Regions from separate parts of the Rahnella sp. BIGb0236 genome, predicted to be linked through region 3. Evidence: predicted binding sites of a transcription regulator. Region 3 holds the regulator's gene; each other region holds the start of a gene.
The links. The regulator PurR, encoded in region 3, represses purine synthesis genes. The targets are predictions, from matches to a motif close to CANGCAAACGTTTGCNTG.

Region 1 (3,161 bases), on a different contig from region 3:
TTTAACTACTGGATTTTGACCTTAATACCCCACCCCAACCCTCCCCTTCGCAGGGGAGGGAGCCGATCGAGCTTTTCTCCTCCCCCTGCGAAGGGGGAGGGCGGGAGGGGGTTTTAAGGGCTAACTCTTTGTCAAAGCACACTTTAACTATTGGATTTTGACCTTAATACCCCACCCCAACCCTCCCCTTCGCAGGGGAGGGAGCCGATCAAATCAAAGCTTTTCAACTGCCCATTCAATGCCGCTGGCGTATTCTTCCGGCAGCATCGGGACCAGTGCGTTGAGGTCGTCTTTCAGCAGGCTGGCGCTGGCGTCGTTGAGGTTCAGGTGTCCGACTTTACGGCCGGGACGCACCTCTTTCTCGTACCAGTGCAGATTGACCAGCGTCAGGCTCAGCCATTCTTCTGAGACATCTGTGCCGATCAGATTCACCATCACCGACGGCGTGCTGACGACCGGTTTCGGCAGCGGCAGACCGAGAATGGCGCGCAGGTGCATTTCAAACTGGCTGTAAGACGCGCCATTTTGCGTCCAGTGCCCGCTGTTGTGGACACGCGGTGCCAGTTCATTGATCAGTAAACCTTCGCTGACCACGAAACATTCCATCGCCATTACGCCGACATAATTCAGTTCGTTCATGATCGCCGACAGCATGCTTTCCGCCTGCTGTTGCAGGGCGGCGTCAGGTTGCGGCAGCGCAACGCTGGTGCGCAGAATGCCGTCCTGATGCAGATTGTGGGTCAGCGGATAAAAGACGGTTTTGCCGTCGTGACCCCGTGCGCCGACCAGCGAAACTTCGCCGGAGAAGTTGATGCCCTGCTCAACGATGCATTCGCCGTAGCAATCCTGCGGCAGGGTATGTTCTTCGCCGGAACGCAGACGCCACTGACCACGGCCGTCGTAGCCGCCGACGCGGCGTTTAACAATCGCCAGTTCGCCAAGCTGTGAGAAGACCTGCGGCCATTCGGCGGCATCAGCCAGTAACTGCCACGGCGCGGTCGCCAGACCGAGCTGGTCGAGCAATTGTTTTTGCGTCAGGCGATCGGCCAGACGCGGAAAGATGTCGCGGTTAACGAACGCATTGTGCGTCGCCAGTTCGCGGGTCAGTGCCGTTTCCGGCCAGCGTTCGATTTCAGCGGTGATCACGCTTTGCTGATACGGCACGGCTTCCGGTTCGGCATCCAGACCCACAGGATAAACGGCGATGCCCAGCGGTTCACCGGCCTGACGCAGCATTCTGCCTAACTGACCGTTTCCGAGTACGCAAACCGGCTTCATGCTTCCTCCCGCGGATCGGGATTGTTCAGCACTTCGTCGGTTTGTGCGATGCGCCACGCGGCCAGATTTTTGGCAATCTCAGCATCGTGCAGCGCCAGAATTTGTGCGGCCAGCAATGCGGCGTTAGCGGCACCGGCTTTTCCGATCGCCAGCGTACCGACCGGAATACCACGTGGCATTTGTACGATGGAATACAGACTGTCGATGCCGCTCAGTGCAGCACTTTGCACCGGTACACCGAGCACCGGCACCAGCGTTTTTGCCGCCAGCATGCCCGGTAAATGCGCTGCGCCACCGGCACCCGCAATGATCACATCAAAGCCGTTGGCGGAAGCCTGCTCAGCAAAAGTGAACAATTTATCCGGCGTACGGTGAGCGGAGACGATATCGACATGGAAAGGAATATTCAGCGTTGTGAGAACTTCTGCGGCGAACTGCATGGTCGCCCAGTCACTTTTAGACCCCATAACGATGGCGATTTTTGCCGGGGTAACGTTGGATGACATGTCTGTAAAGCTCCTGTGATTCGGAAATAGAAACTGCGAGGGCGCAAATGATAGCATGCTCCGTGAGGGAGGAAAACGGTTGCGTCGCCGCAAAACGGTGCATTTTTGGTGAGAAGTGGGCGGCAGATTTGTATAATCCACACCACGATATTGATGACACACCTGACTGGAAACTGATTTATGACGCAGGCTTTACTGGCACCGATTTATGATTTTCTTCACTGTGAAACGCCCGCGCTGTGGGTGGATGTGGCGCTGGAAAATCAGACGGTGATGCTGATCGACCACGCTAACTGTGAAAAGAAGGCGGCGGCCACGGCGATGAGCCTGATGACCAAATACCTTGAGCGCACCGAACTGCTGTTTTGCGCGGCGCGTCTGGCGCGTGAAGAACTTCATCACTTCGAACAAGTGGTGGAGATCATGCAAAAGCGCAATATCACCTATACCCAGCTTTCCCCGTCGCGCTACGCCAGCGGCATGATTAAACATACCCGCCATCACGATGATCTGAATATTCTGGTCGACCGGCTGATTATCGGGGCCTACATCGAAGCGCGTTCCTGCGAGCGTTTTGCCAAGATTGCACCGCATCTCGATGAAACCTTGTCGCGCTTTTACACCTCGTTGCTGCGTTCAGAATCACGGCATTTTACCGACTATCTGGCACTGGCAGAGCAATACGCCGGGACGGATATCAGCGAGCGTGTGGAGGAGTTTGGCAGGATTGAAGCGGAACTGATCTTAACCCCGGACGAGCAGTTCCGCTTCCATTCAGGCGTACCCGTTACCCTTCATACTTCGAGCTGCTGATGCGTTGACTGCGCTCATTCACCCCGGTCACTTAGTCAGCTAAGCTCCCGGGGATTCATGAGCTTGTCGCCTTCCAGCCCCTCAAATTATTTAGGGTATGGAAAGGTGACTCAAAACGGGAATCTTATCAGCTCGACGTTATCGGCGGTGACTTTCACCATTGAGCCTTCTTCGTGCCAGGCGCCGAGTACCACACGATGGCCGGTTTTGTTACCGAGCGGGACATCGTGAATGGCTGGCCGATGGGTGTGACCGTGGATCATCCATTCGACGCCCGCCATCTGCATTTCACTGACCACCGCCTGCGGGTTCACATCCATAATGTCCATGGATTTGCCCTGATTAGACGCTTTGCTGTTGGCGCGCATTCTGGCAGCAATCGCCAGTCGCCATTTCAGCGGCAGCATCAGGAACAGTTTCTGGATAAACGGATTGTGCACTTTTTTGCGGAAGTTCTGATACGCGACATCGTCGGTACACAACGTGTCACCGTGCAGGATCAGCACGCGGCGTCCGTACAACTCGAGCACTTTTTTCTCCGGCAGCAACGTCATCAGGCTGTCG
Region 2 (3,161 bases), on a different contig from region 3:
TGGTGGTATCGCGATCTTCGTCGTTACGGCACTGTGCCTCACTCCGGTTTCGGACTGGGCTTTGAACGTTTAGTCGCTTATGTGACCGGTGTTCAAAATGTGCGTGATGTAATCCCGTTCCCGCGTACACCACGTAATGCAACCTTCTAATTAATTAAACTATTTTTAATTAACAGAATCGTTACATAACTAAGGCCAGCATTGCTGGCCTTAGTCATTTTCAAAGATAGATCCCTGTCACAAAGTTCCGTAAAATACACATTTTGAAATACATTTTTTCTAACTGAAACATATTTAGTAATTTAGTAGCATTTTCGCTGTAGATTAAGCTCACCACGGATGGAATAGTGCGTTCAGACACAGGAGACACCAAACTCTCATGAATAGTTCCGCAAAGAATTATTTACGGCAGTGGCAGGTGTCCAAATAAAACCAATGAGGGTAATAATAATGATGAAGCGCAATATTCTTGCAGTGGTAATCCCTGCTCTGTTAGTTGCTGGTGCAGCTAATGCGGCAGAAGTTTATAACAAAGACGGCAACAAACTGGATTTGTACGGTAAAGTTGACGGCCTGCATTACTTCTCTGATGACACCGGCAACGACGGTGACCAGACTTACGTTCGTTTCGGCTTTAAAGGCGAAACTCAGATTACTGACCAACTGACCGGTTACGGCCAGTGGGAATACAACGTTCAGGCTAACCACGCAGAAAGCATGGGCGACGAAGGCAACAAAACCCGTCTGGGCTTTGCTGGTCTGAAATTTGGCGATGCGGGTTCTTTCGACTACGGTCGTAACTACGGCGCCGTCTATGACGTTGAAGCATGGACCGATAACCTGCCAGAATACGGCGGCGACACCTACACCTACACTGATAACTTCATGGTTGGTCGTACTAACGGCGTTGCAACTTACCGTAACACCAACTTCTTCGGTCTGGTTGATGGCCTGAACTTTGCTCTGCAATATCAGGGTAAAAACGAGAACGACGACCGTGGCGTGTCTAAACAAAACGGCGACGGTTATGCAATCTCCACGACTTATGACATCGGCGCAGGCGTAAACCTGGGTGCAGCATACGCGTCTTCTGACCGTACTGATGCGCAGACTGCTGATGGCAACGGCGACAAAGCTGACGTCTGGACTGTTGGTGCTAAATACGACGCTAACGGCGTATACCTGGCAGCAATGTATGCAGAAACCAACAACATGACTCCGTTCGGTAACACTGAAGCGGGTAACGGCGCAGACAACGGTAACCGTGATGGTTTACAGCAATTCGCTAACAAAACTCAGAACTTCGAAGTGGTTGCACAGTACCAGTTCGACTTCGGTCTGCGTCCTTCTGTAGCGTACCTGCAGTCTAAAGGTAAGAGCCTGAACAGCACTTACGGCGACGACCAGGATCTGGTGAAATATGCTGAAGTGGGTGCGACTTACTACTTCAACAAAAACATGTCTACCTATGTTGACTACAAAATCAACCTGCTGGACGAGAATGACTTCACCAAAGCTAACGGCATCGCAACTGACGATATCGTCGCACTGGGTCTGGTTTACCAGTTCTAATATCGTTTAACGATTCGCTTACGAGCGTATCAAAGGGATATCAAGGCAGAGCTTCGGCTCTGCCTTTTGCATTTGTGGACTTCGACGCCTTCGTTTTTCTGCCTCCTCCCATAAAATATTTTAATCTCCCACGCCTTCTCACAACTCTGCTTTCTTTTTGCCGCAAACGGTTGGCAAACGGGGACGCTGGCGTTAACCTGATGCCCTCTTTCGTCATATCAGGCTAATGGACGTTTCCAACATGTTTGAAAAAATCACTGCAGCACCTGCCGACCCGATCCTGGGTCTTTCCGATCTTTTCCGCGCTGATGACCGCTCAAATAAAATCAATCTTGGGATTGGTGTTTATAAAGATGAAACGGGTAAAACGCCGGTTCTGGCCAGCGTGAAGAAAGCCGAACAATTCCTGTTGGAAAATGAAACCACTAAAACCTATCTGAGCATCGACGGATTGCCTGATTTTGCCCGCTGCACGCAGGAACTGCTGTTTGGTAAAGACAGCGCGGTCATCGCTGATAAACGTGCACGTACTGCCCAGACACCAGGCGGTACCGGTGCCCTGCGCATCGCTGCTGATTTCATCGCGACACAAACCAGCGCCAGACGTGTATGGGTAAGCAATCCGAGCTGGCCGAACCACAAAGGCGTGTTCTCTGCTTCCGGTCTCGAAGTCGCAGAATACAATTATTATGACGCCGCCAGTCACAGTCTGGATTTCGACGGCATGCTGAAAAGCCTGAGCGAAGCCGTTGCCGGCGACGTGGTGTTATTCCACGGTTGCTGCCATAACCCGACCGGTATTGATCCGACGGAAGAACAATGGGCACAGCTGGCAGAACTGTCAGTGGCTAAAGGCTGGTTACCGCTGTTTGATTTCGCCTATCAGGGCTTTGCAAAAGGCCTTGAAGAAGATGCGGCTGGCCTGCGTCTGTTCGTGGCAAACCATAAAGAATTACTGGTCGCCAGTTCTTACTCGAAAAACTTCGGGTTATATAATGAGCGCGTCGGCGCCTGTACGCTGGTCACTGCCGATGCCGAAACGGCAGAACGTGCGTTCAGCCAGATGAAATCGGTTATCCGCGCAAACTACTCCAACCCGCCGTCACACGGCGCAGCGGTAGTGGCGACTATTCTGGGTAATGATGCCCTGCGCACCTTGTGGGAGCAGGAACTGAGCGATATGCGCCAGCGTATCCACCGCATGCGCCAGTTATTTGTCAGCACATTGCAGGAAAAAGGCGCACAGCAAGACTTCAGCTTTATTATTAATCAGAACGGTATGTTTTCATTCAGCGGCCTGACGAAAGATCAGGTGCTGCGTTTGCGTGATGAGTTCGGTGTGTATGCGGTGAATTCAGGCCGTATTAACGTCGCGGGTATTACGCTCGAAAACATGGCCCCGCTGTGTGAAGCGATTGTCGCGGTGCTGTAAAAGGTAAGCGTTGTTGCTCGATTAAAAAAGCCCGTCAGGAAACTGACGGGCTTTTTGTCTTTCAGATATGCGTTTTTACCAGACCGGCATTTCATCCTGCAGGAAAGGATTGGTTTTGCGCTCATAGCCAAAATCAGACATCGGGCCATGACCGGGA
Region 3 (3,161 bases):
CTATTATGCCTACAAAGATTTGATTCGCATTAAGATGCCACGCACAGCGAATGAAATGTACCATCTGCGCGATGCGGCACCGGTCAAACGCGGTGAACTGGAAAGCGGCGATCTGGTGTTTTTCAGAATTAATAATCGCGGCGCAGCAGACCATGTGGGTGTTTATGTCGGTAATGGCAAATTCATCCAGTCGCCAAGAACCGGTGAAGACATTAAAATCACCTCACTGGGCGATGATTACTGGCAAGATCACTATGTGGGCGCACGTCGGGTAATGACCCCGAAAACGATCCGATAATAAACAATTCGTTAAGTCTGAAGTTTCGCTAATCAGCCAATGAATAGCATTTAACGAAGAGTTTCTGCAGGGAAGAATGTCGGCGGATAAGGTGACTGCATCACATTGAAAAGGGCGATACCTGTTACCGGGATCGCCCTTTTTTATTGCGGATCGCTTATAAAATCAGTTCATTACCGCAGTAAAGCTGAAAGCGATAATCATAAGCAAAGCGCATACCGTGGTGATCAACGATAATTTCAGGTTGCTGTCCATCAAACCCCCTTTCGGATCAAGTTGTGGCATTTTTTAAGCCACACTAAATGTGTGCCAACGCATTTTCTCATAATTCACATTTAAAATCTTGTGCTGAATGACAATGCTGTCATGAGAATTTTGCTTCCACTTTCCTGCATTATAAGAGAAAATTGTCGGTTACCACGCCTGTGTGCCGGTCGATTTCACCCGAGAGCATTTCACGCCTCATTCTGAAGAATCCACCCAACGATTTCACTGCCCTTTTAGAAGTCAGCAGTTAAATCCACGCAAGCAAACGATTAACATAATGCTAACGTGCTGAAACACGTGAGTTCAGGAGTCATTGTTTACATGGCAACGATTAAAGATGTCGCAAAGCGCGCTGGCGTTTCCACTACAACCGTGTCGCACGTCATCAATAAAACACGTTTCGTCGCCGAAGAAACTAAAGCTGCGGTTCTCCTTGCCATCAAGGACTTACACTATTCGCCAAGCGCCGTGGCGCGCAGCCTGAAGGTTAATAACACCAAAACGATCGGTCTGCTGGCCACCTCCAGTGAAGCGCCCTATTTCGCCGAAGTGATTGAAGCCGTCGAAAACAGCTGCTTCTCCAAAGGCTACACGCTGATTTTGTGTAACTCGCACAACAATCTGGAGAAACAACAGGCTTACCTGCAGATGCTGGCGCAAAAACGCGTCGATGGCTTGCTGGTGATGTGCGCGGAATATCCCGACGAACTGCTTAATATGCTGGAGGAGTACCGCTCAATCCCGATGGTCGTCATGGACTGGGGCGAGGCGCGCAAAAACTTCACCGACAGCATTATTGATAATGCTTTCGAGGGCGGCTACATGGCCGGTCGTTATCTGATTGAACGCGGTCATCGTGATATTGGTGTGATCCCGGGGCAACTGGCGCGTAATACCGGCGGCGGTCGTTTCCAGGGTTTTGTGAAGGCACTGACCGAAGCCAATATTCCTCTGCGTGATGAATGGGTCGTTCAGGGCGATTTTGAACCGGAATCCGGCTATCAGGCGATGCATAAAATCCTGATGCAGAAAAGCCGCCCTACTGCGGTGTTCTGTGGCGGTGACGTGATGGCGATGGGCGCCATTTGTGCTGCCGATGAGCTTGGCCTGCGGGTTCCGCAGGATATCTCTGTGATCGGCTATGACAATGTGCGTAATGCCCGCTATTTCTCACCGGCGCTGACCACGGTTCATCAGCCTAAAGAGCGTCTGGGCGAAATGGCTTTTACCATGTTGCTGGACAGAATTGTCAGTAAGCGCGAAGAATCGCAGACCATCGAAGTGCATCCGAAACTGGTTGAACGCCGTTCCGTGGCCGACGGTCCGTATCGCGACTACCGCCGTTAATTGTGTAACTACGCCTGCCTGTGCAGGCGTTTTTTTTTGCTAATCCCGCAACCATTCCTCATTCATCGTTTCTGTATCGCCCATATAGTCCAGTAACCACGCCAGTGACGGCGACGGATTGCTCTGGTCCCACGTCAGACAACACGGGCTGTCGGGGAAACGATTTTCCAGTGTCAGCACCTGCAATTTATTCTGTTCTATCCACGGGATGACGCGATGAACCGGCATCATGCCGACACATAATCCTTCTGTCAGGCATTCCAGCGCACAGGTCCAGTCAGGCACCACCAGACGTCGCTGGTTGTCGAGCGTCCAGGTATCGCGTTTGGGCAATGTGCGGGAGGTGTCTTCCAGACAGAGCGCCGGATAAGGCCGCAGCTGGTCATCCCTGAGCGAACCGGACAACTGCGCCAGCGGATGTTGGGGGCTGACCACGCAGTGCCAGTCCATGAATCCCATGTCGCGAAAATTAAACCGGCCACCCACCGGTATGGCTCTCGTGGCACCGATAGCCACATCCGCCCTTCCGTCCACCAGCGCATCCCAGACACCGTTAAACACTTCCGAGTGGATGATCAGTTCCGTATCGGGAAAATGGCGGTAAAAATCGAGTACCAGCCTTCGCGTCCGCGCGGGTTTAACAATCCGGTCTACCGCCACGCGTAGTTCGCCGCGCCAGCCGTTAGCGACCTGCTGACACTGGCGACGGGTGGCTATCATTTTTTTTGTCAGAATGCGGGCTTCATCGACAAAAACCTTGCCCGCAGGCGTCAGCACCACGTCACGATGACGGCGTTCAAATAACGGCACTGCCAGCCATTGTTCAAGCTGCCGGACGGTGTAGCTGATGGCAGAAGGCACGCGGTGTAAATCCTGCGCCGCGGCACTAAAGCTGCCCGTTCTTGCCACCGCATCCACCACATCAAGAGCGTATTCTGACCACATATTTTAGCCTTCAACTTTTTTGATAGCAGAGTGCAAATATTAGCGTTTCACAACGCTGTTATCAAAGCGTTAAACTCCGCCTCCGGTACGTAATCTGCGTCAAATCACCTGCAATCACGACATTAACGAGACAATAATGAAACCCTCCTTTGGATTTATGCTCTATCTCGCGGGACTGAGCATGCTCGGCTTTTTAGCCACCGACATGTACCTTCCTGCCTTCAGCGCCATGCAAACCAGTCTGACAACCAGTCCGGGCATGATCAGCGCCAGCCTGAGTATTTTTCTCGGCGGCTTTGCCATC
Region 4 (3,161 bases), on a different contig from region 3:
CCGGGTCGCAGGTTAAACCCAGATTGTGTTCCATACCAATTTCAGCCGCGACGCAGACTTGCTCCGGGCTTCCGCCCAGCAGTTCCGTCAGACCCGCCGCCGCCATCGAACAGGCCACACCGACTTCGCCCTGACAACCGACTTCCGCACCGGAAATAGAGGCGTTCATTTTATACAGAATACCGATCGCGCCGGAGGTCAGGAAGTAACGCAGATAAATGTCCGGGCTGACCGACTGAATAAACTGATCGTAATAGGCCAGAACCGCCGGAACAATGCCGCACGCCCCGTTGGTTGGCGCGGTGACCACACGTCCGCCTGCGGCATTCTCTTCGTTAACTGCCAGCGCAAACATATTCACCCAGTCGATGACGTTCATCGGGTCGCTGGACAGTTTATCATTTGACACCAGCATCCGCCGCAGGGCAGAAGCACGACGCGGCACCCGCAGCGGACCGGGCAACACACCTTCGGTATTCAGGCCGCGATCGATACACGCTTGCATGGTGTGCCAGATCTTCTCGAAATACTGCTCGATGTCCTGTTTGCTGTGCTGAGCCAGCTCGTTTTTCATCACCAGACCGGATAATGACAGCCCGGTTTCCTTACATTTTGCCAGCATTTCACTGGCCGAATTAAAGCTGTACGGCACGGTCACTTCGTCGAGTACCGGCTGGCCGAAATGCTCGTCATCAACAATAAAACCGCCGCCGACAGAGTAATACGTCTTGCTGTAAATCATCTTGTCGCCCGCGAAGGCGTGGATTTGCATGGCGTTCTCGTGACGCGGCAAATTCTCCCCGCGAAATACCATGCCGGTATCGCGTGGGAAATCGACTTCGTGCTGGGTTGTGCCCAACGGCAGGCGCTCACGTTGCTCAACGTCGCGGATAAAATGGGGAATGCCGTCAATGTCGACGGTGTCTGGCTGGTTACCCGCCAGGCCTAAAATAATGGCGATATCTGTGTGGTGGCCTTTGCCTGTCAGGGACAAAGAACCAAAAACGTCCACGGCGACACGCGTAACGGCAGGCATCATGCCCTTTTCCAGCAGGTCATCAGCGAACTGTTTCCCTGCTTTCATCGGGCCCAAAGTATGGGAACTGGAAGGGCCAATCCCGACCTTGAACATGTCGAAAACGCTAATCACGTCGAATACTCCTGTAATAGATTGCGGCAGGGAACGGGATCCCTGGCTTCCATAAATGAACGACCGCGAGATTTCGTCTTTATGGACGGCTCTCTTGTTCTTATGGATAGACTTATAGTTTAAAAGGGCTGAGAGGCAAAAGTTTCATTTTTCGCATGAAATAAACTTATTTGATGCAAAAGTGTGATCGCTATGTAATCAGAGCGCTCAGACTTCGACCTGTCCGGCGAGCTGGCGGATGATAGCGGCGGTGAGACCCCAGACAAATTGCTGCTGATACCAGGACAAATAAACGCGGTGATGAATGCCCCTGCGATGAATATCAAGCGGGTGATAACGAGCCAGATCAAAAGCTTCACGCAGCGGCATTTCAAATAACTCGGCGACTTCGTCTTCAGCCGGATGCAGCGGCGCATCGACGGGTAACAGCCCTACTACCGGTGTGACCCGAAAACCGCTGCTGCTATCCTGCGGCGAAAGTGTGCCTAATACATAAACCTGTTCAGGCGGAATGGCGACTTCTTCCTGCGCTTCACGCAAGGCCGTGGCGATAATCGACGCATCAGAAGCATCCGCCGCGCCGCCGGGAAAGGCGACTTGTCCCGCGTGTTTGCGCAGCTGATCTGATCGGCGTGTCAGTAACAGCGTAGGTTCGGGGCGGCATATGATCGGGATCAGCACCGCAGCGTGACGGGTTCCGCGCAGCGCCGGTGCGGGCTGGCGAGGTTGCTGCAACTGAAAGCGCAATATGAAATCTTCAACAGCGGGGGAAAGTGTCTGAATTGGCGCATGTTGTTCCAGCAAAGTCACGATGATGTTTCTCCTAACTGAGGCAGAATTCGGGCAATCTTATCAAAAGTTTCCTGATATTCTGCCTGTTCCTGACTGTCCGCCACAATCCCGCCGCCTGCCCAGCAATGAATTTTTCCCTGCGACGTGAGTAACGTGCGGATGGTGATGTTACTGTCCATGGTGCCGCAAAAGCTGATATACGCGATGCTGCCGCAATAGCCGTTGCGGCGATGTGGCTCGAGTTCTTCGATGATTTCCATTGCACGCACTTTCGGTGCGCCGGTAATGGAACCGCCGGGGAAACAGGCGCGTAACAAGGCCGCAGGATGGCACTCTTGCGGTAACTGCGCAGTGATGGTGCTGACCAGATGATGCACCGCCGGAAACGGCTCTACCACAAACAGTTCCGGCACGCGCACGCTGCCGGGCACGGCGACGCGCCCGATATCATTACGCAGCAAATCGACAATCATCAGGTTCTCGGCACGATCTTTCTCCGATCCTGCCAGCCTTTCTGCCTGTCGCGCATCTTCTGTCGGATCTTCGCAACGTGGCAGGGTGCCTTTAATCGGTCGTGTCTGAATCTGGTTTTCTTTGAGCCAGATAAAACGCTCCGGCGACAGACTGAGAACGGTGTTTTGCGGCAGACGCAGAAATGCCGAGAAGGGCGCACGGTTGGCCTGATTCAGACGCAGAAAAGCCTGCCATTCATCGCCGTCGTACTGCGTGGAAAAACGTTGCGCCAGATTGATCTGATAACAATCGCCGTCGCGGATATATTCCTGAATCTGCCTGAACTTTTGCCCGTATTCTTCGCGGCTCATATTCGCCTGCCACGGCGCATTCAGCCGGAAAGGCGCTGACGAAGAGCGGATTTTCTGATGCTCATCAAGCCAGCGCAAACGTGCAGAAATATCGCCATGACAAATCAATGTTAAACGCTGCAAATGATGATCGGCGATCAGCGCCCAGTCATAAATCCCGACAGCCATATCGGGCAACTCAATATCGCGTATCGCGATTTGTGGCAGATCCTCAACGCGACGGCCTAAATCATAGCCGAACAGCCCGAGAGCGCCGCCGAGAAACGGAAAGTCAGGCAAGCTTTCTGCGTGTAATCCGCAAGCAGTCAGTTGCTCTTCAAGCAAGGCGAAGGGATCGTCCTGCCGGCATTGTTCCACGCCATTTTTTTCAATCTGCGTCAGCCCGCCACGGGTGG

Region 1: a site for PurR is predicted at 1,853-1,870, ahead of purE (5-(carboxyamino)imidazole ribonucleotide mutase). Genes of this name have one in related genera too.
Region 2: a site for PurR is predicted at 1,732-1,749, ahead of EDF78_RS20905 (amino acid aminotransferase). Genes of this name have one in related genera too.
Region 4: a site for PurR is predicted at 1,178-1,195, ahead of EDF78_RS03920 (L-serine ammonia-lyase). Genes of this name have one in related genera too.

What each region holds. Positions count from the first base shown of each region.
Region 1 is NZ_SOAO01000002.1:500,156-503,316, reverse strand. Features, by position in the region: gene purK (5-(carboxyamino)imidazole ribonucleotide synthase) at 214-1,278, opposite strand; gene purE (5-(carboxyamino)imidazole ribonucleotide mutase) at 1,275-1,784, opposite strand; gene miaE (tRNA isopentenyl-2-thiomethyl-A-37 hydroxylase MiaE) at 1,965-2,597, shown strand; gene lpxH (UDP-2,3-diacylglucosamine diphosphatase) at 2,708-3,161, opposite strand, start outside.
Region 2 is NZ_SOAO01000013.1:61,238-64,398, forward strand. Features, by position in the region: gene asnS (asparagine--tRNA ligase) at 1-150, shown strand, start outside; gene ompC (porin OmpC) at 451-1,572, shown strand; gene EDF78_RS20905 (amino acid aminotransferase) at 1,814-3,004, shown strand; gene EDF78_RS20910 (MBL fold metallo-hydrolase) at 3,080-3,161, opposite strand, start outside.
Region 3 is NZ_SOAO01000008.1:166,868-170,028, forward strand. Features, by position in the region: gene EDF78_RS17105 (C40 family peptidase) at 1-298, shown strand, start outside; gene purR (HTH-type transcriptional repressor PurR) at 887-1,912, shown strand; gene punR (DNA-binding transcriptional activator PunR) at 1,952-2,857, opposite strand; gene punC (purine nucleoside transporter PunC) at 2,994-3,161, shown strand, end outside.
Region 4 is NZ_SOAO01000002.1:106,973-110,133, reverse strand. Features, by position in the region: gene EDF78_RS03920 (L-serine ammonia-lyase) at 1-1,150, opposite strand, end outside; gene EDF78_RS03915 (CoA pyrophosphatase) at 1,358-1,960, opposite strand; gene pabB (aminodeoxychorismate synthase component 1) at 1,957-3,161, opposite strand, start outside.